DNA from 2 places in the Clostridiisalibacter paucivorans DSM 22131 genome. Region 2 is predicted to be linked to the other one. Evidence: riboswitches for the same ligand, from Rfam matches in the RefSeq annotation. Region 2 holds a riboswitch; the other holds the start of a gene.
What was found. Region 2 has a riboswitch for FMN ahead of ribD (bifunctional diaminohydroxyphosphoribosylaminopyrimidine deaminase/5-amino-6-(5-phosphoribosylamino)uracil reductase RibD). Riboswitches for the same ligand answer to the same signal wherever they lie in the genome.

Region 1 (16,429 bases), on a different contig from region 2:
GATAGATAATCAGTTAAGAGGACGTGCAGGTAGACAGGGAGATCCTGGTTCCTCTAGGTTTTTCATATCCCTTGAAGATGACTTAATGAGACTTTTCGGTAGTGAAAAAATAATGGGAATGGTAAATAGTTTGGGTATGCCAGATGACGAACCTTTGGAGCATAAATTATTGTCAAAATCTATAGAGGGTGCCCAAAGAAGAGTGGAAGGCAGAAACTTTGGCATAAGGAAACATGTTCTTCAATATGACGATGTAATGAATAAACAAAGAGAAGTAATATATGAACAGAGAAAGATGGTACTAGAAGGAGAAGATTTAAAGGCATATATTGCTTCTATGGTTGAAGATATAGTGGTCGATGCAGTTAATGTATATACAGCTGAAGCCAAATATCCTGAAGACTGGGATTTAACTGGTCTTGAAGAATATTTAGGTAATATATTCTTGCCTAAAAACAGCCTACAATTTGAAGATATAGAAGATTTGACTACTGATGATTTGAAGAACAGAATAATGGATATAGCTAAAAAACTCTATGAAGAGAAGGAAGAAGAAATAGGGCAAGAACAGATAAGGGAAATAGAAAGGGTAATTCTCCTTAGAGTTGTAGATAGTAAGTGGATGGATCATATAGATGCTATGGATCAATTGAGACAAGGTATAGGTCTTAGAGCATTAGGAAATGAAGACCCTGTTAGGGCATATCAGATGGAAGGGTTTGATATGTTTGAGGCTATGGTGCATAATATAAAAATAGACACAGTAAAGTATCTATATAATTTAAGAGCAGAAGAAAAGGTTGAAAGAAAGAAGGTAGCTAAAGTAACAGGTGCTAGTCATGGGGGAGAATCTCCTAAACAAAAGACAGTGGTAAAGGGCAGAAAAATAGGTAGAAATGAACCCTGTCCCTGTGGTAGTGGTAAAAAGTATAAGAAATGTTGTGGAAGATAAAGATTTAGTTAGTAGTTATTAGTTCGTAGTTTGAAGTAAAACTAATGTATAGGAGTTGATAGTGTGATAATTGAGCTTGATGAATTCAAATCCAATATTGAATCATTAAAAGAAACTATAAAAGAAATAGGTGTTTCACTTTGACCCAGCTAGTATTGAGTCTAAGATAAAAGATTTGGAAAAAGAAATGACGGATCCTGAATTCTGGAATGATAATGAAAGGGCACAGAAGGTAAGTCAGGATGCTAATGATTTGAAGGAAAAATTAAATCAATATAAGGGTATAGTAAGGGATAGTGATGAAATATTATTATTAATAGATATGGTACAAGAAGAAAATGACCCTTCTATGGTTTCAGATATAAAAAATAGCGTAAAAGACTTGGAAAAGAGAGTAGAGGATTTAAGGCTGAGCACCCTTTTGAAAGGGGAATATGATAAGAACAATGCTATACTTTCTATTCACTCAGGGGCAGGAGGATTAGAGGCACAGGATTGGGCGGAGATGCTTCTAAGGATGTATACAAGGTGGAGTGAAAGAAAGGGATATAAACTAGAAACTTTAGATATACTCCCCGATACAGAGGCAGGAATAAAAAGTGTGACTCTTTTGATTAAGGGAGTTAATGCCTATGGATATTTAAAATGTGAAAAAGGGGTCCATAGATTAGTGAGGATATCACCCTTTGATTCATCAGGTAGAAGACATACATCCTTTGCTTCAGTAGATGTAATGCCTGAAATCGATGATAATATAGATATTGATATAAACCCCAATGATTTAAAGGTAGATACCTACAGGGCCAGTGGAGCAGGGGGCCAGCATGTAAATAAAACTGATTCAGCGGTAAGGATAACTCATATTCCCACTGGCATAGTGGTACAGTGTCAAAATGAGAGGTCACAACATAGCAATAGGGCAACGGCAATGAAGATGCTCACATCAAAACTTATAGAATTAAAAGAGCAGGAGCAAAAAGAAAAAATTGAAGATTTACAAGGAAATTATAATCAAATTGCATGGGGGTCACAGATAAGATCCTATGTATTTCATCCATATAATTTAGTAAAAGACCATAGAACTAATGCAGAAAAAGGAAATACCACAGCAGTTATGGATGGAGATATAGATATATTTATAAATGAATATTTGAAAAAGAATAGTTAGCAGCTATTAGCTAGTAGTTAGTAGTTTATGGTGGAAGTCCTATGGATTTCAAATCATAACTTTACTAACTATTAGCTAAGGCTAAATAAAGGAGTGGAATAATGGATATTATTTCAATATTAGTAAATGAATTCAAGCTCAAGAAATTTCAAGTTGAAAATACCATAAAACTTATAGATGAAGGAAATACTATTCCCTTTATTGCTCGATATAGAAAGGAAAAGACTGGGGAATTAAGTGATGTGGTTTTAAGGGACTTAAATGACAGACTTACATATTTAAGAAATTTAGAAAGTAGAAAAGAAGAAGTAATAAGGCTTATATCGGATCAGGACAAGCTTACAGATAAACTTCAGAATGAAATAATTGAGGCAAAGACACTACAGAGAGTAGAGGATTTGTACAGGCCTTATAAACAGAAACGTAGAACTAGAGCTACTAAGGCCAAAGAAAAGGGATTAGAGCCATTGGCCAATATTATATTGAGTCAAGATGTATTGACAGGAGATATAGAGACTATTGTATCTCCATATATAGATGAAGAAAAAGAGGTTAATACTGTAGAAGATGCTTTACAGGGAGCAATGGATATAATAGCAGAAACAGTATCTGATAATGCAGATTTTAGAAAAATAATAAGAAGAAAGACATATAATGAAGGTATATTGGTGACAACTGCCACAGATAAGGAAGCTAAATCTGTATATGAGATGTACTATGATTATAGAGAACCAGTAAAGAAAGTTGCAAATCATAGGGTGTTAGCCATAAATAGAGCAGAGAAGGAAAAGGTTGTAAGGGCAAAGATAGAATCACCAGAGCATGAAATAATAGATGATTTAAAAAATAGAATGTTAAAAAATAGGGAAGCTATAACAACACCTTATTTAGAGGCGGCAGTGGAAGATGGATATAAAAGACTTATATCTCCATCTATAGAAAGAGATATAAGGAGTAGCCTTACAGAAGTAGCAGAGGATGAAGGAATAAAAATATTTGCTAAAAACTTAAAGCCCTTATTGATGCAACCACCGATGAATAATATAGTAGTTATGGGGTTTGATCCCGCATATAGAACTGGATGTAAAATAGCAGTAGTAGACGAAACAGGAAAACTATTGGACTATACTACAGTATACCCAACAGAACCTCAAAACAAGGTAGAGGAAGCAAAAAAAGAATTAAAAGACCTTATTTTAAAATATGGTGTGGACATTATAGCCATAGGCAATGGTACAGCATCACGGGAGTCTGAGAGTATAGTAGCAGATATGATAAAGGAAATCGACAAAAAGGTATATTATGTTATAGTTAGTGAAGCGGGAGCATCTGTATATTCGGCATCTAAGATAGCCAATGAAGAGTATCCTGATATAAATGTATCTATTAGAGGTGCCATATCCATAGCAAAAAGATTGCAAGATCCATTGGCTGAATTGGTAAAAATAGATCCTAAGCATGTGGGTGTAGGACAGTATCAGCATGATTTAAATCAAGGTAAATTAGATGAGGCATTGAAGGCGGTAGTAGAAGATTGTGTAAATACTGTGGGGGTAGACCTAAATACAGCATCTCCATCATTGTTACAATACGTTTCAGGTATATCTAAATCTGTAGCAAATAATATAGTTAGACATAGAGAAGAGATAGGACGATTTACCAACAGGAATCAGCTATTGGATGTGAAGCGACTAGGCAACCAGACATTTGTACAATGTGCAGGATTTTTGAGGATTTCTGGAGGAGACAATGTCTTAGATAATACATCAGTACATCCTGAATCTTATGATGTAGCTGATAAACTCATAGATAGACTTAATATAGATATAAATGATAAAAACAGTACAGCTGTAGTAGATTTATTAGTAAAAAACAAGGGGTTAGATGTACTAGCTGAAGAACTAGATGTTGGGATACCAACTTTGAATGATATTATAACAGAGCTTAAAAAGCCAGGCAGAGATCCCAGGGAAGAAATGCCAAAACCTATATTTAGAACTGATGTATTGAAGATAGAAGATTTAAAGGAAAATATGGTATTAACGGGAACTGTAAGAAATGTAGTAGACTTTGGAGCATTTGTAGATATTGGTGTAAAACAAGATGGATTGGTACATATATCCCAAATTAGTGATAGATTTATAAAACATCCTATGGAGGTCTTATCAGTGGGAGATGTTGTGAATGCAAAAATTATAGGGATAGATAAGGATAGGGGAAAGATATCTTTGAGTATAAGAGAAGTATAAAAAATGCCTGTGTAGGTGTGATCACACCTACACAGGCATTTTTTCATATTTTGATAAACTTATAGTATCTTTTTAGATACTATGATACAAAAATGATACTATAATACAAATATTATATAATATCACATAAAAGTGCGTACTTGTACAATAGAAATATATTGGTTAAAATTGTGTCAGATAATGAAAGTATACAATAAAAATTTAATTATAAAATTTAGGAGGAGAGGCAATGAACTTTGAATTAAGTAAAGAGCAAAAGTTAGTTGTTCAATCAGTTAGGGATTTTGCACAGAATGAAGTGAAACCTATAGCAGCAGAAGCTGACCAGACAGGGATTTTTCCTATGGAACAATATAAAAAAATGGGGAAAATGGGATTGATAGGTCTGCCTTATTCCACAGATTATGAAGGGGCAGGAGGAGATTATTTGTCATATATCCTTGCTGTAGAAGAGATTTCAAAGGTAGATGGCTCATTGGGCATATCATATTCAGTACAGACATCTCTTTGTATGGGAGCATTGAATGCCTTTGGTACTGAAGAACAAAAGAAAAAATATCTTCCAGATTTATGCTCTGGTAGAAAAATAGGTTCATTTGGCTTGACAGAACCAAATGCAGGAACTGATGCTTCAGGACAACAGACAATTGCAGTGAAAGATGGAGAGCATTATATATTAAACGGACAAAAATGTTTTATAACAAATAGCCCTATTGCAGATACTTTTGTAATATTTGCCATGACAGATAGAAGTAAAGGTACTAAGGGAATTTCAGCATTTATAGTGGAAAAAGAATATGATGGGATATCAATTGGAAAAATTGAAGATAAGATGGGAATCAGATCATCTCAAGTTGGTGAAGTTGTTTTAGAAGATTGTAGAGTACCAGCAGAAAACTTACTTGGTAAAGAGGGCAGAGGATTTGGTATCGCAATGAAGACCCTTGATGGGGGAAGAATAGGTGTAGCTGCTCAAGCATTGGGTATTGCTGAAGGGGCATTAGAAGAGACTATAGAATACATGAAAGAAAGAAAGCAATTTGGGAAACCACTTCATAAATTCCAATATCTATCATTTAGAATGGCGGATTTAAAGGCAAGGATAGAGCAAGCTAGATATCTAGTATATAAAGCTGCAATGGATAAAAATGATGGAAAATCATATTCAGTATCAGCAGCATTGGCTAAAATGACAGCATCAGATTGTGCTATGTATGTAACAACAAATTGTGTTCAAATGTTAGGTGGATATGGATTTATTAAAGATTATCCATTGGAAAGAATGATGAGAGATGCTAAGATAACTCAAATATATGAGGGAACTAATGAAGTTCAAAGAATGGTTATTTCAGGGGCAATGTTCAGATAGTATAAAAAACATTTAAGGAGGTAGGAGATATGAATATAGTTGTTTGTGTAAAACAAGTTCCAGATACAAATGAAGTTAAAATAGATCCAAAAAAAGGAACCCTTATAAGAGAAGGAGTTCCATCAATTATGAATCCCGATGATAAAAATGCTTTAGAAGAAGCATTGAGATTAAAGGATGAAAATGGAGCAAGGGTTACTGTAATTACTATGGGACCTCCACAGGCAGAAGCTGTATTAAGGGAAGCTATTGCCATGGGTGCAGATGATACAGTGTTAATTACAGATAGAGCATTTGCAGGAGCAGATACATTGGCTACTTCAAATGCATTGGCAGGAGCATTAAGAAAATTAGATTACGATATAATTTTTGCAGGTAGACAAGCTATAGATGGTGATACTGCACAGGTTGGACCTGGAATAGCGGAACATTTAGGCATTGCTCAAGTAACCTATGTTGAAGAAGTAAAAGTTGAAGGAGATTTTCTAAAAGTAAGAAGGGCATTGGAAGATGGTTATGAGATGTTAGAAGTGAAAACACCATGCTTACTCACAGCTATAGATACATTAAATGAACCAAGGTATATGAATATGGGAGAGATATTTAATACATTTGAAAAAGAAGTAAAGGTATGGAATGCAGATGATATAGATGTGGACAAGTCAGTTTTAGGATTGAAGGGATCGCCAACTAAAGTAAAAAGATCATGGCCTAAAGAGACAAAGGGAAAAGGAGAAATAGTTGAATTGCCAACAAAAGAGGCAGCGGCATTGGCTCTTTCAAAACTAAAGGAAAAACACTATATTTAATAGAATAGGAGGGAAACGGAATGAATATATCAGAGTATAAAGGTGTTTGGGTATTTGCGGAACAAAGGGATGGAGAATTACAAAAGGTAGCATTGGAATTATTAGGAAATGGAAGGAATATAGCTGACAAATTAGGAGTGGAATTGACAGCGGTTTTATTGGGAGATAAAGTTGATGATCTTGCAAAGGAATTATTAGCATATGGAGCAGATAATGTGATATATGTAGAAGACGAGAAATTAGCTCACTATACTACAGATGGTTACACGAAGGCTATATGTGAATTAGTTAATGAAAGAAAGCCAGAGGCCATGTTTATAGGCGCAACATTTGTTGGAAGGGATTTAGGACCAAGATTGGCAGCAAGACTTTCAACAGGATTAACAGCAGATTGTACAGCATTAGATGTGGAGGAAGAGACAGGTCACTTAATGATGACAAGACCAGCATTTGGTGGGAACTTAATGGCTACTATCATGTGTACAGAACATAGACCTCAAATGTCCACTGTAAGACCTGGAGTTTTCACCAAGTTACAGAGAGATGAATCTAGGATAGATGATAATAAAATAGAAAAAGTATCTTCTAAGTTGACAGAAGATGATTTAAAGGTAAAAATACTGGAAGTTATAAAGGAATCTAAAGACTTAGTAGACATAAGTGAAGCTCAAATAATAGTAGCTGGTGGTAGAGGCGTAGGTAGTAAAGAAAACTTTAAAATATTAGAAGATCTTGCAGATGCAATGGGTGGAACAGTAGCAGGTTCAAGGGCAGCTATAGATAATGGTTGGATAGATCATGAATTACAAGTAGGACAAACAGGAAAGACTGTGAGACCAGTGGTATATATTGCATGTGGTATTTCAGGAGCAATTCAACATTTAGCTGGTATGCAGGATAGTGACTATATAATAGCTATTAATAAAGATTCAGGGGCATCTATCATGTCTGTTGCAGATGTTGGATTAGTTGGAGACTTAAATAAAATAGTTCCAGAAATGACAGCTCAATTTAAAGATAATTATGTAGAGTAATAATATAGATCCCATTTATTATATTTTAAAATATATACAATATGCGAAAAATAGAGACGGCATGCCGTCTCTATTTTTATTTCTATGATTAGACGATTAAAATATGTGCCAATAAATTTGTTTAGCTATATTTTAGGTTGAAATGGAGGAATTTTATAGAAAAAATAGAATAATAAACTATGGAGAATTTGTAGTGCTTACGTTTCTTAAGGGGTGAGACATAATGGATAATAATTGCATTTGTAATGATTTAGTACAAAATACATCCACATATAAAAAGGGTATATATTGTGGTATAATAAGTACCGACTCTAACAGTAAAAATTTATATTTCCTTAAAGAGTTTTGTAAAAATGTTTTTGATAATAATGGATGCATGATATTTGAGTATACAAAAATTGAATCCTTAGAGACTTTAGAAAAGTTTCTTAAATCTATTGGTTATCAGATTGATATATTAATAGAACAAAAGCATATAATACCTATATTTGTAGAAGATAATTTTATAAATAATGACAATATAGTAGTTAAAGATATAATTAATATATACAGAAATATCATTAAGGATTTAAAATCTAAAGGAAAAGAAAATATAGTATTGTTTTGTGTAAGAGAAGGCATATATAGAAAGTATTTATATAATAGTGAAATATATGAATTACATAGAAGTTTGTTAGATTTAACTATAGATGAAGGAATAATGGCTTTCATAAAATATAATGTACATGGATTTATAAAAGAGATATTTTTAGACTTGTTTTATCTTCACAATGTATTTATATTGGGGGATGATTATAAAATATATACCTATGGAGAAGAAGACTTTGAGAAGATAGAGATATTATTGAAATATATAGTAAAAATACATAATACTAATGAAGAAATGATAAAAGAAAGGGAGAAGAATCTAAAAGTTGAGAAATTAAAGATGTTGGGAGAACTAGCAGGGGGTATAACCCATGACTTTAATAATATATTGACATCTATATTGGGATTTTCTCAATTAGGGCTAAAGAAAACAACAGATATTAAAGCTAGAAGATATCTAGACTTAATATATAAGTCATCATTGGATGGAAAAGATATGGTAAAAAAAATACAGACATTGACTATAAAAAAGGGAGAGAGAATAAAAAAGAAGGCTAATTTAAATAAATTGGTTAAAACCGCTATAGATATTTGCAAACCACGATGGAAGAATGACTTTGAAAGAAGACATATAGATTTTAAAGTAATTACAGATTTAAAGTCTAAAAATGCTATTATTTGTGTAGAACATGAAATAAGGGAAGTCATATTAAATATAGTATTGAATGCTATTGATGCTATGGAAAAAGGGGGCAAATTATTTATAAATACTTATGATAGCGGCTGTAAAACGTATTTAGAGATAAAGGATACTGGTATAGGAATGAGAAAGGAACTTATAGATAAGATATTTGAGCCTTTTTACAGTACTAAAGAATGTAAAGGTTCTGGTTTAGGGCTTAGCATAGTTAAGAAAATAATAGATGAGCACAATGGAGATATAGCGGTTAAAAGCACTCCAGGTTATGGAACTGAGTTCATCATATCCTTTGATTCTTTTAGTGACGATATAGTATGTGAAAGTGAACCAATACAAAAATATGGTGAGAAAAGCTTTCGAATATCTAAAGTTTTAGTATTAGATGATAAAAAGTATGTAGCTAAATCCATATCAGAATTATTGGAATCACTGGGAGTAGAAACAGATATAGAAATTGACAGTAGTAATATTAACAGTATAATAAAAGAGAAGGATTATGATGCTATATTTTGTGATTTGGCTATGCCTAATTTCAATGGAATTGAAGTGTCTAAGATTGTAAAAAAACATAATCCCAATACTAAGGTTGTTCTAATGACAGGGTGGACAGGAGAAATAGAAGATAGTGAAATAAAAGAAATAGATTATATTCTAGGAAAGCCTTGTACTTTAGAGGATATTAGTTATGCTTTAGAGAAAGTGACTATGGAGGGTTTAGTTGCTAGTTTATAGATAATATTTCATGAAAATTTCTATGAGCAAATAAAAGGAGATGATTTTGTGATAGTAATTAAGGGTGGAAATATACTAACAATGGCTGGAGATATTATTGAAAATGGTAGTATATTAATTGAAAATGGAAAGATTAAAGAAGTGGGAAAGAATATAGTAGCACCGTTGGATGCAGAGATAATTGATGCAGATGGAAAATTAGTATTCCCAGGATTTATTGATGCCCATTGTCATATAGGGTTATTTGAAGACGGCATAGGATTTGAAGGAGAAGATGGTAATGAAAGGGTAGAACCAGTAACTCCCCATTTACGGGCAATAGATGGCATAAACCCTATGGATGTAACATTTAAAGAGGCATATGAAGGAGGAGTAACTTGTGTAGCTACAGGTCCTGGCAGTGCAAATGTTATAGGAGGAGAATTTGCTGTAATAAAGACATATGGAAATAGAGTAGACGACATGTTGGTTAAAGCCCCTGTGGCTATGAAAATTGCCTTTGGAGAAAATCCTAAGAGGGTATATAATGAACAAAAAAAATCTCCAGTTACTAGAATGGCAACCGCTGGGATATTAAGAGAAACTTTATTTAAAGCTAAACTTTATATGGAAAAACAGCAGATGGCAGAGGGAGATATAAGTAAGATGCCAGAATATGATATAAAAATGGAATCTATGGCAAAGGTATTGAGGAAGGAAATACCTCTAAAGGCCCATGCCCATAGAGCAGATGACATACTTACAGCCATAAGGATAGCTAAAGAATTTGATGTGGACATAACATTGGACCATTGTACTGAAGGACATTTAATAGTAGATCATTTGATAAAGGAACAAAAGCCTGCTATAATTGGTCCTAGTCTAACCGATAGAAGCAAATATGAGTTGAGAAATTTAACATTTGAAACTCCAGGAATATTACAGAAAGCAGGAATGAAGATAGCTATTATGACTGATTCACCCGTTATTCCCCAATATTATTTGCCGTTATGTGCAGGATTAGCTGTGAAATCAGGCATGGACGAAATGGAAGCTTTAAAGGCAATAACAATAAATCCAGCAGAAATTTTAGGCATTGATGATAGAGTAGGAAGTATTGAAGTTGGAAAAGATGCTGATATAGTAATAACTGAAGGACATCCGCTAAAAGATGTAAACTTTAAAGTTGTAAAGACTATAATAAACGGTAATGTTGTATTAAATAATAATTGATAAAAGGATAACAAAAATATTTAAAAATTATTGACATATGTCATATTATATGCAATAATAAAGGTGTAAAATAATAAAATATGAAGCCTAATCTTCAGGGCAGGGTTGAATTCCCGACCGGCGGTTAAAGCCCGCGAACTCTTAAAGGAGTTGACTTGGTGTAAGTCCAAGGCCGACAGTATAGTCTGGATGGAAGAAGGTTAGTATAGTGCTGGTTTCTAATGCCAGTTTATATACGATATGAGCCCTTGAAGAAGTTTCTTCAAGGGTTTTTTGATATATACTAACTCTGAAGGTTTCAGGCACGAATGGAGGTATATATTATGTTAACATTAAGAGAAAAATTGACCACAAGAATGCTCACAAAAACAGCAGTTTTATCAGTAATAGCTTTTTTAGTTATGTATATAGAAGTACCCCTTTGGTTTGCACCACCGTTTTTAAAAATAGATTTAAGTGATATACCAGCACTTATAGGTGCATTTGCATTGGGCCCAATGGCTGGAGTTGTAATAGAGATGTTAAAGAATATATTGCATATGGCTATAAAGGGAACAGTAACTATGGGGGTTGGAGAACTGGCAAACTTTGTAGTAGGCAGTGCCTTTGTATATACAGCTGCTTTGGTATATTATAGAAAGAAAAGTTTTAAAACAGCAATTATTGGAATGATTTTAGGGACTTTAGTAATGACAGGAATTGCAGCAATAGCAAACTATTATGTACTTATTCCTTTTTATGCTAAGCTATTTGGAGCTCCTATAGAGGCGTATGTAGAAATGGGAGCAGCTGTTAATAAATTTGTAGCAGATTTTAAGACATTTATACTATTTGTAATAATACCTTTTAACCTATTTAAAGGTGTTATGATGTCTGTAATAACAATACCACTATATAAGAAGATATCACATATACTTCATAGATAAATGCCATAAAGGGTGCATTATAGACTGTTGAGAGACATAAAATTATGATAAAGATATAAAAAAGTTAGTAGCTGATGGTAGAAATCCTGTGGATTTCATCATTAAACTACTAACTTTTTTTACAAAATTAGTGACTGTTTTTATGCCTTTGTTATTATTCTGAAATGCCCTAAGGGGCGTTTTTTATATGAAAAGATATCATTAATTGTAAATTTTAGTACAAAATAATATAATAGTTAAGTAGTAATCCGTATTGTAGAAAGGAAGAATAATATGATTAATATAATTAGTGATAGTGTAGATAAAACAGAGAATTTGGGATATGAATTGGGTAAGTCTTTGAGTAGAGGAGATGTGGTATGTCTTATGGGAGATCTAGGCGCAGGTAAAACTACTATTACTCAGAGTATTTGTAGAGGATTAGAAGTAGATGATTATGTAACCAGTCCCACATTTACTATAGTTAATGAATATATAGGTAGATGGGATGTATATCATTTTGATGTATATAGGATAGAAGATGAAGAAGAGATGTATGATATAGGGTATGATGAGTATATATATGGAGATGGAGTTAGTATAATAGAATGGGCAGATAAGATTAGAGATATACTACCTAAAGAGAGGATAGAGATAAATATAGAGAGAATATCGGATAATAAAAGAAAAATAATTATAAATCCTATAGGTGAAAAATATGAAAAGATGATTGAGAATATTTTAAATAATAATTAAAAGGATGAGGAGGAACACAAATGAAGATTTTTGCCATAGATACATCTAGTATAGTAGCTACATGTGCTGTAATGGATGATGAAAAATTGATAGGGGAGTATACAATTAATCATAAAAGAACACATTCTCAAAAGTTAATGCCTATGATAAAGGAGCTTATGGAGAGTTGTGAGCTTAAGATTGATGATATAGATGTATTTGCTGCATCGGTAGGTCCTGGATCATTTACAGGACTTAGAATAGGCATAGCTACAATAAAGGCATTGGCCCATACTGTCGATAAGCCTGTGGTTGGAGTTCCAACTATCGATGCATTGGCATATAATATTCCCTATTTTGATGGACTTATTGTACCTATAATGGATGCTAGAAGAAATAGGGTATATACAGGCATTTATCATTGGGAAAGGAACAAATTTATAATAGATAAAAATCAAGATGTATTAGAAATAGATGAGTTGATAGATATACTCAAAAAGAGAAAAGAATTTATAATACTAAGTGGAGATGCAGTACATATTTATAGAGATAAAATAATTGAAGTATTAGGTCAAAAAGTAATTTTTGCACCTAAACATTTAAATATGCCAAGGTCTTCTTCAGTGGCAGAATTGGCTATGGAAAAATATAGACAAGGAGAGTATCAAAGTTTTTATGATCTTGTGCCAGAATATCTGAGAAAATCTCAAGCGGAAAGAGAATATGATAAAAAGAATTCTTTAGGTGAGTGTAATGGATAATGTAGTAGTAAGAAATATGACTTTAGCAGATATTGATCAGGTATTAGAAATAGAAAAAGAGTGTTTTTCTATTCCGTGGTCTAAGGAATCCTTTATAACTGAGGTTGAAAAAAATATATTGGCTGAATATATTGTAGTAGAAATAGCAAATAAAGTAGTAGGATATGGTGGGATATGGTTGATAATGGACGAAGGTCATATAACTAATATAGGAGTGTCTAAGTCTCATAGGGGATATAGAGTAGGTAGTATAATCCTTGAGAAGATAATAGATATATGCAAAGAAAAGGGCATACCTAGAATTACATTGGAAGTAAGGGAACATAATTATGTGGCACAAGGATTATATGAAAAATATGATTTTAAGGTTTTTGGTATAAGGCCTAATTATTACTCTGATAATAATGAAAATGCACTTATAATGTGGAAAAACATAGAGAAATAAATGACATTAATGCCCAAATTTGAAACAATCCTGGGATTATGATATAATATATATATGGAAAAAAATTGAAAACAAGGAGTGTGATGCATGGAAACAACATTAGAAGAAGTAGCGTCGTTACCAAAAAAAATATTAGGGAATTTAGATGGTGTAGGAAATTTAAATGTATATGCTGTTCAAGACTTCAATCTCAAACTGTTAAATAGGATTGTAAATTTTGGATTAGATATCTTTGGAGAAGCTGGCATGGATGAATGGGGACTGGTGCCACAAATAAGCCACGGCAATGTATTTATAATTAAAGAGGAGAATGAAAAATATATTGGTGGATTGGCCATATTCATGAGAGATTGGGAAGAAAAAGACAAATGCTATCTGTATGATTTAGCTATAAGAGAAGAATTTCAGGGAAATAGCTTAGGATATCATTTTTTGAAGATAATATGCGAAGAACTGAAAGAACATGGATTTGAATATATAACACTGACTGTAGATGTGGACAATGATCCAGCCATAAGGCTTTACAGAGACAAATTAGGTTTTGAGATAGTTGCTGAAAAGGAAGATTATTATGGTAAAGACGAACACAGGTATATAATGGAACTTGACATAAATAAAGTTTTAAATTCATAGCATAAAGAGTAGTGGGATATCCCACTACTCTTTATGTTTTGGTGTATATATAAAATATAATTGAATTATCAGAAATTTATGATATAATAAGTACATGATATGTTCATATGTTTAAACATAATAAAATGTACTTTGGAGGAATACTTATGAAAGGAAAAATTCCCAACTCATATGTACTACTATTTTTTATAATTATAATTCTAGGATTAGCATCTTATGTAATTCCTGCTGGTAATTTTGCTAGACAAATAGATGTAGATACAGGAATAAGTTATGTGATACCAGATAGTTATAGACTTGTGGAAAGAACCCCCGTATCTATTTTTGATTTGTTTAAGGCAATTCCTGATGGTATGATACAGGCAGGGGATATTATTATATTTGTATTGATAACAGGAGGTAGCTTTGGGATAATACAAGCTACAGGTACTATAAATGCAATTATTAGCAATGTAGTTAAAAAATATGTAGGTAAAGAGAAAAAAGTAATTCCCATAGTTATGATTATATTTTCTATAGCTGGAGCAGTTTTTGGTACAGCAGAAGAGGCATTACCATTATATCCAATGTTGGTAGCCTTATCGTTGGCATTAGGATTTGATAGAATGACAGGGGTGGCTATGGGCTTATTAGGGGCTGGGGCTGGATTTGTTGCAGGATTTTTGAATCCATTCACGACTGGAATAGCTCAAGGGGTGTCGGAGTTACCACTGTTTTCAGGCATGTTTTTAAGGGGAATAGCTTATGTGATATTCTTATCAACAGCAATAATCTTTGTATATAATCATGCTAATAGTCTAAGGAATAATGAGTGTTTAGACAATCCCAATGAAATAGGTTATAGTAGTGATTTTAATTTTAACAAGATACCTTCTATTTCAAGAAAGCATATAAAAGTAATATGTGTATTAATTTTATCTTTTGTTTTTTTATCTATTGGTATAATAAAGATGAAATTTCACATATTAGAAATATCTACTACTTTTTTAATAATGGGTTTATTATGTGGTATAGTTGGAGGAATAAATTCTGGAAGATTAGTAAGTGAATTTATGAAGGGAGCTTCAAATCTTATATATGGTGCGTTAATAATAGGAGTTGCCAAAGGTGTAATGGTAGTAATGGAATATGGTAATATAATGGACACTGTTATATATCAATTGTCTAAAATAGTAATGGGGGTATCTCCAGTAATTAATGCAATATCTATGTTTATTGTACAAAGCATAATAAACTTATTTATATCTTCGGGTAGTGGACAGGCAGCTGTAACTATGCCTATAATGAAGACATTGGCAGATATGTCAGGAATAAGTAGGCAGACAGCGGTCTTAGCTTTTCAATTTGGAGATGGATTTTCTAATATAATAAGTCCTACGTCAGGTTATTTTATGGCTGCATTGGCTATTGCGAGAGTAGATTGGAGGAAATGGGCCAAGTGGTCATGGCCGTTATTTATAATATGGTGTATAGAGGGATGTGTTATTATATCCATAGCTGTTGCAATAAAATATGGACCTTTCTAAATTTATTGGAATATTTAACATATAGATAGTAGGTGTTTTTATGGCAGGAATTAATCAATATAATATAGATATAGAGGTATTAAAGGCGTTAGCTGATGAGACTAGATTGGAGATTTTAGAAATGTTAGGTAGTAAAGAAATGAATGTAAATGAAATTGCATCTAACAGTAGTGTATCTAGACCTACAATTTCTCATCATTTACAAATATTAAAGCGGGCAGGGGTTTTAATATCTAGAAAAGAAGGTAAAGAAGTATATTACTCTGTAAATATGTATACACTGACTTCTTTATCTGAATCTTTACTTGAATTTGTAAGCTTCGGCTCATTTTAAAATCGTTTATTTTTTAATTTGATATAGTTCAAAGAATATGTTTATGTTTTTAAACATATAAACATATTTAGATGATGCATTATTAGTGCATCTTAATTTTAAGGTTTATATGTTTATGATTTTAAACATATAAACCTATTTTGGAGGTGTTAATATGAAGAGTAAATTTCCATGATATTTAATCAATAACGAATCTATATATTTTTACAATAATTATGTTTATATGTTTAATCATATAAACATATAATTTAATTTTACAATGGAGGGATATTAAATG
Region 2 (16,429 bases):
AAAGGCATTTGATTTGGTTAATGTAAGGGGTACTGTAGTAATAGGAGAAGGAGAAAAGGATAAGGCTCCCATGCTATATATAGGAGAGCATATAGGTGCAGGGGGAGAGGATAGTATGGAGGTAGACATAGCAGTTGATCCTTTAGATGGAACAACTCTAGTTGCAAAGGGTCTTCCAAATGCTGTGGCTGTAATAGCTATGGCACCAAAGGGTTGTTTGCTAAATGCCCCTGACACATATATGAAAAAAATAGCAGTTGGACCAAAGGCAGCGGGGAAGATAGATATAAATGCCAGTGTAGAACAAAATATAAAGTCAGTTGCCAAGGCCTTGGATAAAGATGTAGCAGACCTTACTGTAATAGTACAGGATAGACCTAGACATTATGATATGATTAGGGAAATAAGAAAGGTTGGTTCAAGGCTAAAACTTTTTGGAGAAGGAGATGTGGCGGCAGCTATAGCAACAGGATTTGAAGATACAGGAGTAGACATGCTTATGGGTATAGGAGGAGCGCCAGAGGGAGTAATAGCAGCGGCAGCCCTTAAATGTATGGGTGGAGAATTGCAAGGTCAGCTGTACCCTATGTCTGACGAAGAAATGGAAAGATGTAAGGAATTGGGATGGTATGAAAAGGACTTGAAGAAAATTTTAAAATTGGAGGACTTAGTCAAAGGAGATGAAGTATTCTTTGCTTCAACAGGAATAAGTGATGGAGATTTACTTAAAGGAGTGCTTTATTATGGTAATAATCATGCCAAGACCCATTCTGTAGTTATGAGGGCTAAAACAGGTACAATAAGATTTGTAGAGGCTGTTCATAAATTAGATAAAACAGATATAATGGAAGACTTAATGAAAAAGCATATGGTGTAGGAGAGTCTGGAGTCGGTAGTCTGTAGCTGGTAGTCTTTTATTGAAATCCTACGGATTTCAATAAACTCCCCTAAGAACCAACAACTAACAACCAAGAACCAAGAACTAAGAGCCAAGAACTAAGAACTAAGAGCCAAGAACTAAGAACTAACAACCAAGAGCTAAATAATTGACAATATATGAAGGATTGGAATATACTATTTATAGAATTCAATGAAAAAGGAGGTCACATTTGTGGACAGAGATCTTGCTTTAAACCTTGTGAGGGTTACAGAAGCGGCAGCATTAGGTAGTGCTAGACATGTGGGTAGAGGAGATAAAATTGCAGCGGATCAAGCAGCTGTAGATGGTATGAGAAGAATGTTTGACACTATAGACATAGAAGGTACAGTGGTTATTGGAGAAGGAGAAATGGACGAGGCACCTATGCTTTATATAGGTGAAGAAATAGGAAAACGTGGAGAGGGAAGTATGAAGGTAGATATAGCTGTGGACCCATTGGATGGCACTACAGCTGTGGCAAAGGGTCTACCCAATGCTATAGCAGTGGTAGCTATAGCACCAGAGGGATGTTTACTGCATGCCCCTGATATGTATATGGACAAAATAGCAGTGGGACCTAAGGCGGCAGGGAAAGTAGATATAGCAGCCCCTGTAGAAGAAAACCTTAAATCATTATCTAAGGCACTAAACAAGGATATATCAGATATAACAGTTACTATGCTAGATAGACCTAGACATGAGGAGCTGATAAAGAGAATCAGAAAGGCTGGAGCAAGGATAAAGCTTTTTGGAGATGGAGATGTGGCAGCAGCTATAGCGGCGTGTTTTGAACACTCAGGAGTAGATATGCTTATGGGTATCGGAGGAGCACCAGAAGGAGTAATAGCAGCAGCAGCACTTAAATGCTTAGGCGGACACTTTCAAGGAAGATTGATGCCAGGGATATATAATTCTGCAGATGAAGAAATGAAACGATGTAAAAAAATGGGTATTAAAGATATAAATCAAGTACTTAATATGGAAGATTTAGCAAAGGGCAATGAAATATTTTTTGCAGCTACTGGTATAACAGATGGAGATTTCTTAAAAGGTGTTGTATATTATGAAAATAATACGGCAAAGACATATTCTATGGTTACTAGGGCAGAGACAGGCACAATAAGATTTGTAGAGGCTATTCATAAATTAGATAAAAAGCCTGCTTATGCTAAGTAGTTAGTAGTATTACTGACTATTAACTGGAATTGTTTACAAACATATAGCTATGACAGAGGTATAAAACATAAAAAAGTTAGTGGTTAATGGTTAGTGGTTAGTAGTCTAATGATGAGAACCTAGGGTTTTTTATAGTCAACTACGAACTACTAACTATTAACTACCAACTAAAACTTGTTGACTTATCCTAGATGAAATGGTAATATTACATTGATTAAACCTTTCTTTTGAACTTTCCCTTTTAATGTATTTACACAAAGTAAATAAGTTCATACACTTGAATTGTATTGATTCTACTTGCTTTTGATAGTTTATATATTTTTTCATACAATATGAAATTAACTCCTAGATTTAAAAGGGTATATCTTATTATTTTCCAGATAGCAAAGAGTTTGTTTATATAGTTAGGTTATAGTACATTTTATATTATGGAGGTATGAGTTTGAGTATTGATAATTTTAAAGATTATAAATTAGAAGACCTCAGAAATATTGCCAAAGAGTTGGGAATAAAGGGGTGCACAAAATACAGAAAGAATGAATTGATTGAAAAGATAAAGGAAGTAGGAGATACAGATAGTGTAAAAAAGATAGTAAAAAAAGAAAGACATAAACAAGGCCTACCCGATAGACTTTCTGATGAGATTGATAAAAGTGAAGATATAAATACTGCTGAAGGAATATTGGAATTACATACTGATGGATATGGATTTTTGAGATGTGAAAATTATCTTACCAGTGATGATGATATATATATATCTCCTTCTCAGATAAGAAGATTTAATTTGAGAACGGGAGACAAGGTATTCGGTATAACTAGACCACCGAAATCTGGTGAGAAATATAAGGCGTTATTATATGTAAAAAAGGTCAATGGTCTAGATCCAGACTTTGCAACCAATAGACCAGATTTTGATACCCTTACACCTATATATCCAGAGGAAAGAATAACTATAGAGACTTCTCCTAATGAACTTTCAACTAGAATAATAGATTTAATAGCACCTATAGGTAAGGGACAAAGAGGGATGATTGTTGCTCCCCCTAAGGCAGGTAAAACTATCCTTTTGAAGAAGATTGCCAATAGTATCGCGCAAAATTATCCCGATATAGAGATAATAATATTGTTGATAGATGAACGACCTGAAGAAGTAACAGATATGCAGAGATCTGTTAAAGGGGATGTTGTATATTCTACATTTGATGAACTTCCGAAACACCATACTAAAGTAGCTGAGATGGTTTTGGAGAGGGCCAAGAGATTAGTAGAACATAATAAAGATGTAGTTATACTTTTAGATAGTATAACTAGATTAGCTAGGGCATATAATTTAACTATACCTCCTACAGGCAGAACTCTTTCAGGTGGATTAGATCCTGGGGCTTTACACAAACCTAAGAGATTTTTTGGTGCGGCAAGGAATATAGAGAATGGAGGTAGTCTTACTATTTTAGCTACAGCTCTTATAGAGACAGGTAGCAGGATGGACGATGTGATATTTGAAGAATTTAAGGGGACAGGAAATATGGAGGTGCATTTAGATAGAAGATTATCTGAAAAGAGAATTTTCCCTGCTATAGATATGAATAAATCAGGTACTAGAAGAGAGGAATTACTCCTTAGCCAGAAAGAACTTGAGACTATATGGAATATAAGAAAGGCATTGGGCAATACTTCCACTGCTGATGTAGCAGAGGTATTATTGGATAGGCTGATGTCAACTAAGACCAATGAGCAATTTGTAAATATAATGAGGAGTAAGATAAGAGAATTATAAAATTAATTGGAAAAATATTATAGTTCTCAATTGACATGAAAGAATATTTGGAATATAATAGAAACGAAGATTGTCTATTATATATCAAACTTTTTTAAAAGCAAATGGATTGCTAATTCAAATTGCAAAAAATATAATACTTCTCTCTATTCTATTTGTAATATTTATACACTAGGATTCAATAGACAGTAATATTAGTAATTTTATTTACTATATATAACTGTCTTTTTTATAATAAAATTTATTAAAAAGGGGGCCTAGGGGTTTACAAAAATATTTTATAGAGAGGGATAATATGAAAAAGTTTAGAATTGCTTTATTAGTATTATTAGGTATTTTATTTCTGGCATTACCTGTTTTTGCAGAAGGTGAGACTGAAGCTAGTTTTGGGTGGATATCTTTGTTGCCGCCATTATTGGCAATTGTTTTAGCCTTTATCACTAAACAAGTATTGATATCACTATTTTTAGGGATATTGGTTGGCTCAACTATGTTGGCAGGGTGGAATCCATTTTATGGATTGTTAAGGACTATGGATAAATACATATTGGGTTCTTTATCTGATTCATGGAATGCTGCTATAATTATTTTCCTATTGGCCATAGGAGGTATGGTGGGTGTTATTAGTAAAATGGGTGGTACCCTGGCAGTGGCAGAAGCAGTAGGAAAAAAGGTGAAAAATCCTAGAACTGCTCAGTTGTATACAATATTGCTTGGTGTATTTGTATTTTTTGATGACTATGCAAATACCCTTATAGTGGGACCAACTATGAGACCACTTACTGATAAAAACAAGATATCTAAAGAAAAATTCTCATACCTTATAGATTCTACTGCTGCACCTATAGTAGGTATTGCTTTGATATCTACATGGGTTGGGTATGAAATAGGGGTAATAAAAAACATTTACGAAAGATTGGGTATTGATGCAAATTATTATGAAGTATTTTTAAAGACAATCCCATACAGCTATTATTGTGTTTATGCACTAATATTCATTTTAGTATTAGTATTAATGCAAAGAGACTTTGGACCTATGTATAGGGCAGAGAAGAGGGCAAGACTTACAGGTAAGTTGATAGCTGATGGGTCAAAGCCTATGACTAGTGATGAAATAACTAATATGGAGATAAAGAAAGATATTAAGCTAAAGGTTTCTAATGCAATCGTTCCAATTCTTACATTAATTGTTGTGGCTTTTGTAGGACTATGGTACAATGGCTATGTGTTATTGGAAGGAAATGTAGACCCATTTACTATGTCAGGTATTCGTGCTTGTTTTGGTGAAGCAGATTCTAGTATAGTATTACTTTGGGCATCTATTGTATCAGGTATAGTAGCTGTAATTATGGGAGTAGCACAAAAGATATTTACTATTGACGAAGCCATGGATTCGTGGGTAGATGGAGCTAAATCTATGGTTATAGCATGTATGATTTTAGTTTTAGCGTGGTCATTAGGTAGTGTGACTGGTGATGTGGGAACTGCTGAATTTTTAGTAGGACGAATCTCAGATACTATTCCATTTGCGGTATTACCTATAATCATATTTGTATTATCAGCGCTTGTATCCTTTGCAACAGGAACTGCTTGGGGGACTATGGCAATCGTAATACCATTGGCTGTTCCAATGGCCTATGCCTTTGTTCAAGATGGAGGCGATCCTCATATGCTTACAATTTCTTTGGGAACTGTCTTATCAGGGGCAATATTGGGAGATCATTGTTCACCTATTTCGGATACTACCATAATGTCATCCATGGCATCAGGGGCAGATCATTTAGACCATGTTAAGACACAAATGCCTTATGCCTTTACAGTGGCGGCGGTGGCAGGATTATCCTATTTAATTGCAAGTATCTTTTCAATTCATCCAATAATTATACTTATAATCGGTGTAGCTATACTTATTGGTATAGTGAGTGTATTTGGAAAATCTGTTAAAGAGGAGGATTTACTTAAGAAGGCTAGAGTAAAAGAATAAATGAGTCGAATTCCAATCTGATATAATCTTTTTCTTGCAAAGATATTTTTTACATGCTATAATGTATTAGTTGAAAAGTAAAGGATTATTATTATATAATAAAATAAAGCTATTAGGAAAGAGGTGATTTCAGTGAAAAAAGGAATTCATCCAGAATATAAAAAAGCAGTAGTTCGTTGTGCTTGTGGAAATACATTCGAAACAGGATCAGTAAAAGATGAATTAAAGGTTGAGATTTGCTCAGAATGCCATCCATTCTTTACAGGGAAGCAAAAGTTTGTAGATAAAGGCGGACGTGTAGACAAGTTTAAGAAAAAATATGGAATGGAATAATATCGATTGTATAGGGTTAGAAGTGAAATATACTTCTAACCCTTGTGTTTTGTTATAGATGACCAATTTTGTATCAATGTTCTATTTTATTAATATTTGAGTATATTGGAAATTAGACTTGGGTATCTATATACTGATTTTAAATTTGGAATGGGAGTGATTTATGGATATGTATGGCCCAAACCACCACGGGTGGATAGAAGTAGTTGTAGGTCCTATGTATAGTGGAAAAAGTGAGGAATTAATTAGACGACTTCGAAGAGCTGAGATAGCTAAACAAAATATTCAAGTATTTAAACCTAAAATAGATAATAGATATAGCATAAATGAAGTTGTATCCCATAATGGGGAAAAAATTTGTGGAGAATGTGTAGACAGTTCTAAAGAGATAATTGATTTGATTAAAGAGGACACAGAGGTAGTTGGAATAGATGAGGTACAATTTTTTGACGATGATATAATACATATATGTAGGAATCTAGCAGATAAGGGATTGAGAGTAATAATAGCAGGTTTGGACATGGACTTTAGAGGGGAGCCCTTTGGGCCTACTCCCAAACTTTTAGCTATAGCTGAATTTGTAGACAAGCTTACTGCTGTATGTATGAAATGCGGTAGCCCTGCAAATAGAACTCAAAGACTTATAAACGGAAAACCAGCAGCATATAATGACCCAACTATTTTAGTTGGAGCAAAAGAGAGTTATGAAGCAAGATGCAGACTACATCATGAAGTGCCTAGAAGAGATATAGAAACCGAGTAATGGCTTCTATATCTCTTTTTTTATAATTTTATCTAATATTTTGTCTTCCACTTCGAGGCATACTCCAAATTCTCTAGAATAAAATATACCCCATTTGTATAGTTCATATAGTAGTGGAATAATGGTCTTACCATAATCAGTAAGACTGTACTCTACTTTGGGAGGAACCTGAGGGTAAACCTTTCTATTTACTAGACCATCGGCTTCTAGCTCCCTAAGTTGTTGAGTTAACATCTTTTGAGTAATATCTCCCAGTCTTCTTTTAAGTTGACTAAATCTTAATGTCCTATTCCTCAGATGCCAAAGTATTACATTTTTCCATTTTCCTCCTATGATGTCCATGGTTAATTCCATTCCACAGGGATAATTCTTTTCTTTGACTTTTGATTGAGTTACATTTGACAAGAGATCCACCCCTTTTCTACTAAGTATCTTTATGATACTAGATATCAAATTAGGCATTATAAAGCATAAAAGTTTGTACTTAATATATCTTCATTATATACCAAACTAATATAAACCTCAACTGAAAAGGAGGGAAAAATTTTATTGATTTAGTGTGGGTAAAAGACTTTTAAAGTATCAATTAGAAATAAAGTATCATATTAAACACTATATACCTTATAAGTGCGTACTTGATATAAAGTATTAAATCAAATAAAATTAAAAATAAAGAAAATTCTAAAATATTTAAGGGGGTAATAATGTAATGGACTTTAATTTAAGTAGTGAACAACAAATGGTGGTTAATAGTGTGAAAGAACTTGCAGAAAATAAAATTAAACCTTTTGCGATGGAATTAGAAGAAAAAGGCGAATTTAATATGGATGCATTTAAAGATATGGCTAAAATGGGATTATTTGCATTACCATTTGATGAAAAAGTAAATGGGGCAAAGGACTATCTATCTTACATATTATCAGTTGAAGAAATATCAAAGGTCTGTGGGTCTACAGGAATAGCCTATTCTGTACAGGTGTCATTATGTGCCGGCGGAATAGATAAATTTGGCAGTGAAGAACAAAAAGAAAAATACTTGAAACCTTTAGCCAGTGGAGAAAAGATAGGTGCATTTTGTTTGACAGAGCCCAATGCAGGTACAGATGCTTCAGGTGTTGAGACTGTTGCTGAAAAAAGAGGAGATAAGTATGTATTAAATGGAAAGAAATGTTTTATAACAAATGGTCCATTGGCCGATGTCTATCTAGTATTTGCCAAGACAGATAAAGATGCAGGCACTAGGGGGATATCTGCCTTTATAGTTGATAGAGAATCTGAAGGGTTGTCTATAGGAAAGATAGAGAATAAAATGGGAATTAGGTCAGCTCAAGTGTCTGAAATTATTTTTGAAGATTGTGAAGTCTCAGCAGAAAATTTAGTTTTAGACGAAGGAAAAGGTTTTCGTATAGCTATGGCTGTTTTAGATGGAGGTAGAATAGGAGTGGCCGCCCAAGGTTTGGGTATAGCGGAAGGTGCTTTTGATGAAGTTATCAAATATATGAAGGAGAGAAAACAATTTGGTAAACCCATAAGTAGTTTCCAAGGGTTACAATGGATCATAGCAGATATGGATGCAAAGATTGAACAGGCAAGATATCTTGTTTATAAAGCTGCAATGGATAAACAGGAGGGTAAACCTTATTCAGTATCGGCTGCTAGGGCCAAATTAGTGGCTACAGATGCTGCCATGTATGTTACTACCAATGCTGTCCAACTAATGGGGGGATATGGATTTATGAAGGATTATCCCGTTGAAAGAATGATGAGAGATGCTAAAATTACTCAAATATATGAAGGCACAAATCAAGTTCAAAAGATGATTATAAGTGGTAATGCCTTTAGATAAAATTTTGAAAAGGTATGTTGACAGACTATAAAAAAGGTGGTATAGTAAATGTGAAAATAGAATATATTGATTAAGACCTTCAGGGCAGGGTGAAATTCCCGACCGGCGGTAAAGTCCGCGACCTCCTTATATAAGGAGCTGACTCGGTGAAACTCCGAGACCGACAGTAAAGTCTGGATGAAAGAAGGAAGATGCTTAATTATTTTGCATATTTTTTGAGCATAAATTTTGAGTATAAACCCTGAAGATATCTATATCTTTAGGGTTTTTTATTTTTATAAAAATTAGATTTACATTTTAAAGGTGGTGATTCCTTGGATGAGTTCTACATGAAAAGGGCTATAGAGTTGTCAACAGGAGGGATAGGATATGTAAATCCCAATCCATTGGTGGGGGCAGTAATAGTAAAAGGGGGAAGGATAATCGGTGAAGGTTATCATAAAGCCTATGGAGGATATCATGCAGAGATAGAGGCATTTAGAAATGCAGTAGAGGACATATCAGGGGCTACAATGTATGTGACCTTGGAGCCATGTTCCCATTATGGTAAAACCCCACCCTGTGCCGTCGAGATAGTAAATAGGGGTATAAAAAGGGTTGTAATAGGTATGGTTGATCCTAATCCCAAGGTTTGTGGCACAGGAATTAAAATCCTCCAAGAAAATGGTATAGATGTAGTAACAGGGGTATTGGAAGAAGACGTAAGGGTTCTTAATGAAATATTTGTGAAATATATAACAAAAAATAGACCATTCTGCATTATGAAGACAGCTATGACATTGGATGGCAAGATAGCCACATATACAGGAGATTCTCGTTGGATAAGTAATGAAAGGTCTAGAGAGTATGTGCATCAATTGAGACATAGGGTCTCGGGTATTATGGTTGGTATAGGGACAGTTTTAAATGATGACCCTTTACTTACAACTAGATTGACAGAGAAGGAAGGTAAGGATGCTATAAGGATTATAGTAGATACTAATTTGAGAATACCCTTAAATACTAAAATTGTTAAAACTAGTTCCAATGTAAAAACTATAATTGCAGCCAGTAAGGTAGATAAAGAAAAGGTAACTAGTCTTAAAGATATGGGCATAGAAGTATTGAAGATACCCATGAAGAATAAGTTAGTAGATTTAGATATATTGATGGACGAATTGGGAAATAGAGGTATAGATAGTGTGTTATTAGAAGGGGGTGGCACATTAAATTTTAGTGCATTATCGTCAGGGATAGTGGACAAAGTTATGGCTTTCATATCTCCTAAGATAATAGGAGGTAAAGATGCTAAAACTCCTGTAGAAGGAAAGGGATTTGAGTTTATAAGAAATGGTGTACAGCTTAAAGATACTAATATTTCTAATTTTGACGGTGATATATTAGTAGAGGGATATGTAAAGGTAGGTTGATATATATGTTTACTGGGATAGTTGAAGAGATAGGAGTAGTAAAGTTTGTGACTAAGGGACATAATTCTATCAAGATAGGTATTGGATGTGAAAAGGTATTGGAAGATGTAAAGGTGGGAGATAGCATAAGTACCAATGGAGTATGCCTTACAGTTTTTCATTATGAAGATTATATTTTCTATGCCGATGTGATGCCTGAAACTATGGATAAAAGCAATCTGAATTTTCTAAATGTTGGGAATAGAGTGAATTTAGAGAGGGCATTGAGAATAGGAGATAGATTAGGAGGGCATATGGTTTCTGGTCATATAGATGGTATGGGCAAAATAGTATCTAGGGTAAATGACGATAATGCTACTTGGGTAGAAATAAAGGTTAGTCAAGATATGCTGAAATATATAGTCAATAAAGGGTCTATTGCCATAGATGGTATTAGTCTTACTGTGGCTTATGTGGATAAGGATTCTTTCAAGGTATCTATAATTCCCACAACTGCTCAAGATACCATCTTATTGACTAAGGGTATCGGAGATTATGTAAATATAGAATGCGACATGATAGGGAAATATGTTGAGAAAATAATGGGATATCAAGAATATAGCCATGATAAGAAAGAGATTTCCATGGATTTGTTAAGAGAAAATGGTTTTGTATAAATAATGAGAGGTGAATAATATGTATAAATTTAACACTATAGAAGAGGCTGTGGAGGATATAAAAAGGGGCAAGATGGTAGTTGTGGTAGATGATGAGGATAGGGAAAACGAAGGGGATTTGATTATGGCTGGTGAGATGGTTACAGGAGAGGCCGTAAACTTTATGACTAAATATGGTAGAGGATTAGTATGTGTACCTATGATGAAAGAGAGATTAAAGGAATTAGATATATATCCAATGGTTTCCATGAATACAGACCCAAAGGAGACAGCATTTACTGTATCTGTAGATCATAGAGAGACTACTACAGGGATATCTGCCCATGAGAGGGCATATACTATATCTAAATTATTAGACTCCAATGCCATTTCAGGAGATTTTAATAGACCAGGACATGTATTTCCCTTAGAGGCTAAAAAGGGAGGAGTATTAAAGAGGGCTGGTCATACTGAGGCTACTGTAGATTTGGCTAGACTTGCAGGACTTTACCCAGCAGGGGTAATATGTGAGATCATGAACGATGATGGCACTATGGCTAGGGTGCCACAACTTATGGAATTTGTTAAAGAACATGACCTTAAAATCATAACTATAGCAGATTTAATTTCTTATAGGATTAAAAGAGAGAGCTTAGTTTCAAGAGATGGAGAGGCAAAGATGCCTACGAAGTATGGAGAGTTTAAGATTGTAGGATATGTGGATAAATTGACAGGGTCTCAGCATGTTGCATTGATAAAAGGAGAGATAAGTCCAGATACACAAACATTGGTAAGAGTACATTCGGAATGTCTTACAGGAGATGCATTTGGTTCAATGAGATGCGATTGTGGTGACCAACTTCATACAGCCATGAATACTGTAGAGAAAGAAGGAAAGGGAATAATATTATATATGCGACAAGAGGGAAGGGGAATAGGACTTATAAATAAGATAAAGGCCTATACATTACAGGACGAAGGTATGGATACTGTAGAGGCCAATATAGCATTGGGTTTTCCAGATGACTTGAGGGATTATGGAATAGGTGCGCAGATATTGGCTGATTTAGGTGCTAAAAAGGTAAAATTGTTGACTAATAATCCTAAAAAGATATCAGGTATATCAGGATATGGAATAGAGATATTAGAGAGAATCCCATTAGATGTGGGAACTAATGATGTAAATAAATATTATTTAGAGACTAAGAAGGAAAAAATGGGACATATGTTAAACTTTAAGGAGGCTAAATAGCATGAAAATTTATGAGGGAAAATTAATAGGTGAAGGTATAAAAGTAGGTATAGTAGCAGGGAGATTCAATGAATTTATAACAGGGAAACTTTTAGATGGAGCATTGGATGGATTAAAACGACATGGAGTAAACGAAGATGATATAGAGTTGACATGGGTTCCAGGTGCCTTTGAGATACCATTTATGGCTAAACAAATGGCTAAAAAAGGCATATATGATGGAGTTATATGTTTAGGGGCAGTAATAAGGGGTTCTACTCCTCATTTTGATTATGTGTCTAGTGAAGTAGCCAAGGGGATTGCCCATGTATCTTTAGAATCCGATGTACCAATAATATTTGGAGTACTTACTACCGATACCATAGAACAAGCAATAGAAAGGGCAGGAACTAAGGCAGGTAATAAGGGGTTTGATGCAGCAGTAACAGCCATAGAAATGGCAAATTTGATGAAGAAATAATATCCATATTTTATATTAAATAGTTGGTAGCTAATGGGATGATATAAACCATTAACTACCAACTATAGAGTTTAAATTATAATTTAAATTTCGATATCTCTGATTGTAGATTTTGAGCCAATTGTGCCAAGCTTTCACAGGCAGAAGATATCTCTTCCATTGATGCTGTTTGTTCTTCAGTGGCAGCAGATACATTTTGTATTTCACCAGCAACCCTTTTGCTTGTGCTTTCTATGGATTCTGCTGAATCCATTATATGTTGACTTTCTGAAGATACTTTGTTTGCATATTGTGCGATATCATTTATTTGTTGTGTCATATTTTCAATCGACTTTACTATATTGTCAAAGGAAGATTTGGCATTATTTACTGCATTTATACCATCATTTACATTTTCAGAATCCTTCTCCATAATTGAGTTTGTCTTTTCTATTCTCTGTTGATTTTCTAAAATCAATTTACTTATATCTTCTGTAGCATGTTGAGATTCCTCTGCCAATTTTCTTACTTCTTCTGCCACTACAGCAAATCCCTTACCATGTTCTCCCGCTCTAGCAGCCTCTATGGCAGCATTTAGTGCTAATAAATTTGTCTGTTCAGATATATCCATAATCAACTCGATAATATCGTTCATCCTTACTGAACTGTTGTTTATATCCTGTAGGGACATTTTTATATTATTACTACTGGTTTCGATACTTTTCATTTTGGTTATTACATTATCCATTTGATTTTTTCCATCATTGGATGCTGATAAAGTTTTATTATTCATATCTTTTATTTCATTGGAGTTATTTGCTATATTTTCAATACTCTCTGCTATATTTTCCATTGCATCTACTACATTGACTATTTCATTTAGTTGTGTATCGGCACTATTGGCCATTTCATTTGACGATGATGCTATACTTTCAGAAGCTGTTGCTGACTGTTGAGATGTAGCAGTAAGTTCTTCGGCCGATGATGCCACCTGTTCTGAAGAATCAGCTACATTAGATACAAATGACCTTAAATTTTCTATCAACATTTGAAATGCCTTAGACATTGTGCCTATTTCATCATTTCTATCTATATACTTTTGCTCTATATTATTTTCAAATATTAATTTAGACATTTCTTCAGCTCTGTTTGCAACTGTAATTATAGGTTTAGCAATAATTACACTAAGAATGGATGTAAATAGTATACCTAATCCCAATGCTATTATAGTGCCCAATATAGAAAATGATTTAATTCTATCTAGCCCTGAAAGCATTTCATCCTTATTAACAGTCATCCCCATGGACCAAGATGTGTTCTCTATTGGGCTGTATCCTATATATTTAGGCATACCTTCAATAGTGTATTCGCCATATCCTTGTTGACCTGCTATCATCTTTTTAGCTGATTCAGATAGGGCTTGAAGGCTGGGGTTTTCTTTTACTATCTTTATGTAATTAATATCTTGTATAACGTATTCAGGATTTTTATGTCCTATAACAGTACCTACTTCGTTTAATATAAAGGCTTCTCCCGATTCGCCAAAGCTGATATCTTCTATTAAATCACACCAATAATTGCCATCTCTAAATCCTACTAAAACGCCTACCACTACATCGTCTTTTCTTATAGGGACTGAAAATGCTATCTCCATAGTTTGGTCTATTTTGCTTATCATAGGATTAGATATGGCATTTTTTCCATATAATGCTGATTTAATATAGTTTTCATCTTTAAAGCTTGCCACTGTATTTTCCGTAGAAAATAATATACCCTCGTCATCTGTTATGCCCATTGCCTTATAACCTAATTTATCACATATACCTTTTAAATAATTTTTTTTCTGTTGCCAAGTGAATTCTTCATTGGTAAATATGTCTTCTTTGGCTACTTGCTCCAATACGCCATATTCTTTTTCTACTTTGGCATTTATAAATTTTGCAGCATCATTGGCCTTTTGAGGTAATTCTTGAGTTACATTATTAATTATAGTGTCTGAAGATATCCAATATGCCACCGAACTTAATACTGTACATAGTATTAGGATTAATATAGAAAATGGTACTACAAATTTTAGTCTTATACTTTTCATAAGTATTGGTCCCCCTTCAAAATTATGTTTTAAGAAGTTAATTATGCTAAATTTAATTATACAGTATATATAATATCAGATAGTGAAAATAAATTCCATTGTTTGGAATGGTATTTTTAGATTATATTACTATTAACTATTATTTTATATCTTTGTAATAATATAGGTTTGGCAATAACCTGTATTATTATGTTATAATTATCTCACGACTATATACAATTATTAGGAAGTAGGTAGATAAGGTGAAAAAGATAAAAACAGTAAATAGAAAACCTAAACATATGACCAGCATAGGAGGCCAGGCATTAATTGAAGGAGTTATGATGAAAGGCCCTAAAGACATATCTATTGCAGTTAGAAAGCCTGATGGGAAGATAGAATTAAAGAATGAAAAAGTGAGTTCACTATCTGATAAATATAGATTCTTGAAACTGCCATTTATTAGAGGTACAGTTGCATTAATAGAAGCTATGGTTATAGGAACAAGGTCTTTAATGTATTCTGCTCAGTTTTATGAAGAGGAGGATGCCCAACCAGGAAAAGTAGATAAATTTTTAGAAAAGGTATTTAAGGATAAGGCAGATGATATTGCCATATATCTATCTGTATTTATTTCCATAATCTTAGCAGTAGGATTATTTATATTAGGACCTTCATTTTTGACTAATTTTTTAAAGAATAAAATAGAAACACCATTAGTTCTCAATTTAGTGGAGGGACTAGTAAGATTAACTATATTTCTCATATATATATACGCTGTGTCTAAAATGGAAGATATAAAGAGGGTATTTGAATATCATGGCGCAGAACATAAATCTATACATTGTTATGAAAATGAGGAAGAGCTAATTGTAAAAAATGCTAAAAAATATACTACATTACATCCTAGATGTGGAACTAGTTTTTTGTTCATGGTTATGATGGTTAGTATAATAGTATTTTCTTTCTTTGGATGGCCAAATCCTTTGATGAGATTTGTATCAAGAATAGTTATGTTGCCTGTAATAGCTGGAATATCCTACGAAATAAATAAGAGGATAGGAAGGAGTAATAGTTTAGTAGCTAGAATAGTTTCTTATCCTGGACTTATGCTACAAAAGATAACTACCAATGAGCCAGATGATTCTCAGCTGGAGGTAGCTCTTGCTGCATTGAAGTCAGTATTAGTAGATGATAGGGAGGCAGATTTATGGTAGAGGGAAATACTGTTGCCAATACTTTGAAAAAAATATTAGATGAACTTGAAGAAGGGGATTTAAACAATCCCTTTCTTGATGCTCAATTACTGATGACATATGTGCTTAATGTGGATAAGACCTATCTATTTGTTCACAGAGATCAAATATTGGAACAAGAAACTGTGGATAAATTAATGGATTTAGTCAAAAAGAGAAAAAAAGGGTATCCATTACAATACATAATAGGAAAACAAGAATTTATGGGATTAGATTTTTATGTGGAACCGGGAGTATTAGTTCCGAGGCCAGATACTGAGATATTGGTAGAGAGTATTATTGATAGAGTTAAGGCTATGGGTCATACAGGTAATAAGATTAATATAGTGGATATAGGAACAGGAAGCGGTGCTATTGCATTGAGTCTTGCCTATTATATAAAAGGAGCATATATCTATGCCATAGATATAAGTGATAAGGCACTTAACATTGCAAATAAAAATTGCAAAGACATAGGATTGGAAGACAGAGTTGTTTTTTTAAAGGGTAATTTAATAAATCCCTTAGAAAAATTCCACTTAGATGATAGAATTAATATAATAGTATCTAATCCACCCTATATAAAGTCC

Region 1: another riboswitch for FMN. It lies ahead of Q326_RS0105585 (ECF transporter S component); the one in region 2 lies ahead of ribD (bifunctional diaminohydroxyphosphoribosylaminopyrimidine deaminase/5-amino-6-(5-phosphoribosylamino)uracil reductase RibD).

Annotation. Positions count from the first base shown of each region.
Region 1 covers NZ_JHVL01000009.1:37,517-53,945, forward strand. The annotation lists gene secA (preprotein translocase subunit SecA) at 1-952, shown strand, start outside; one part of gene prfB (peptide chain release factor 2) at 1,019-1,093, shown strand; one part of gene prfB (peptide chain release factor 2) at 1,095-2,120, shown strand; gene Q326_RS0105555 (Tex family protein) at 2,222-4,369, shown strand; gene Q326_RS0105560 (acyl-CoA dehydrogenase) at 4,599-5,738, shown strand; gene Q326_RS0105565 (electron transfer flavoprotein subunit beta/FixA family protein) at 5,768-6,547, shown strand; gene Q326_RS0105570 (electron transfer flavoprotein subunit alpha/FixB family protein) at 6,568-7,581, shown strand; gene Q326_RS0105575 (hybrid sensor histidine kinase/response regulator) at 7,805-9,601, shown strand; gene Q326_RS0105580 (amidohydrolase) at 9,650-10,813, shown strand; FMN riboswitch at 10,900-11,018, shown strand; gene Q326_RS0105585 (ECF transporter S component) at 11,137-11,739, shown strand; gene tsaE (tRNA (adenosine(37)-N6)-threonylcarbamoyltransferase complex ATPase subunit type 1 TsaE) at 12,013-12,474, shown strand; gene tsaB (tRNA (adenosine(37)-N6)-threonylcarbamoyltransferase complex dimerization subunit type 1 TsaB) at 12,495-13,214, shown strand; gene rimI (ribosomal protein S18-alanine N-acetyltransferase) at 13,207-13,659, shown strand; gene Q326_RS0105605 (GNAT family N-acetyltransferase) at 13,747-14,292, shown strand; gene Q326_RS0105610 (YfcC family protein) at 14,439-15,818, shown strand; gene Q326_RS16815 (ArsR/SmtB family transcription factor) at 15,859-16,152, shown strand; gene Q326_RS0105620 (M20 family metallopeptidase) at 16,427-16,429, shown strand, end outside.
Region 2 covers NZ_JHVL01000001.1:12,796-29,224, reverse strand. The annotation lists gene glpX (class II fructose-bisphosphatase) at 1-877, shown strand, start outside; gene glpX (class II fructose-bisphosphatase) at 1,112-2,095, shown strand; gene rho (transcription termination factor Rho) at 2,538-3,872, shown strand; gene Q326_RS0100130 (Na+/H+ antiporter NhaC family protein) at 4,168-5,856, shown strand; gene rpmE (50S ribosomal protein L31) at 5,989-6,189, shown strand; gene Q326_RS0100120 (thymidine kinase) at 6,353-6,952, shown strand; gene Q326_RS0100115 (winged helix-turn-helix transcriptional regulator) at 6,959-7,357, opposite strand; gene Q326_RS0100110 (acyl-CoA dehydrogenase family protein) at 7,662-8,798, shown strand; FMN riboswitch at 8,870-8,991, shown strand; gene ribD (bifunctional diaminohydroxyphosphoribosylaminopyrimidine deaminase/5-amino-6-(5-phosphoribosylamino)uracil reductase RibD) at 9,113-10,207, shown strand; gene Q326_RS0100100 (riboflavin synthase) at 10,213-10,863, shown strand; gene Q326_RS0100095 (bifunctional 3,4-dihydroxy-2-butanone-4-phosphate synthase/GTP cyclohydrolase II) at 10,883-12,094, shown strand; gene ribH (6,7-dimethyl-8-ribityllumazine synthase) at 12,096-12,554, shown strand; gene Q326_RS0100085 (methyl-accepting chemotaxis protein) at 12,631-14,625, opposite strand; gene Q326_RS0100080 (DUF1385 domain-containing protein) at 14,868-15,821, shown strand; gene prmC (peptide chain release factor N(5)-glutamine methyltransferase) at 15,815-16,429, shown strand, end outside.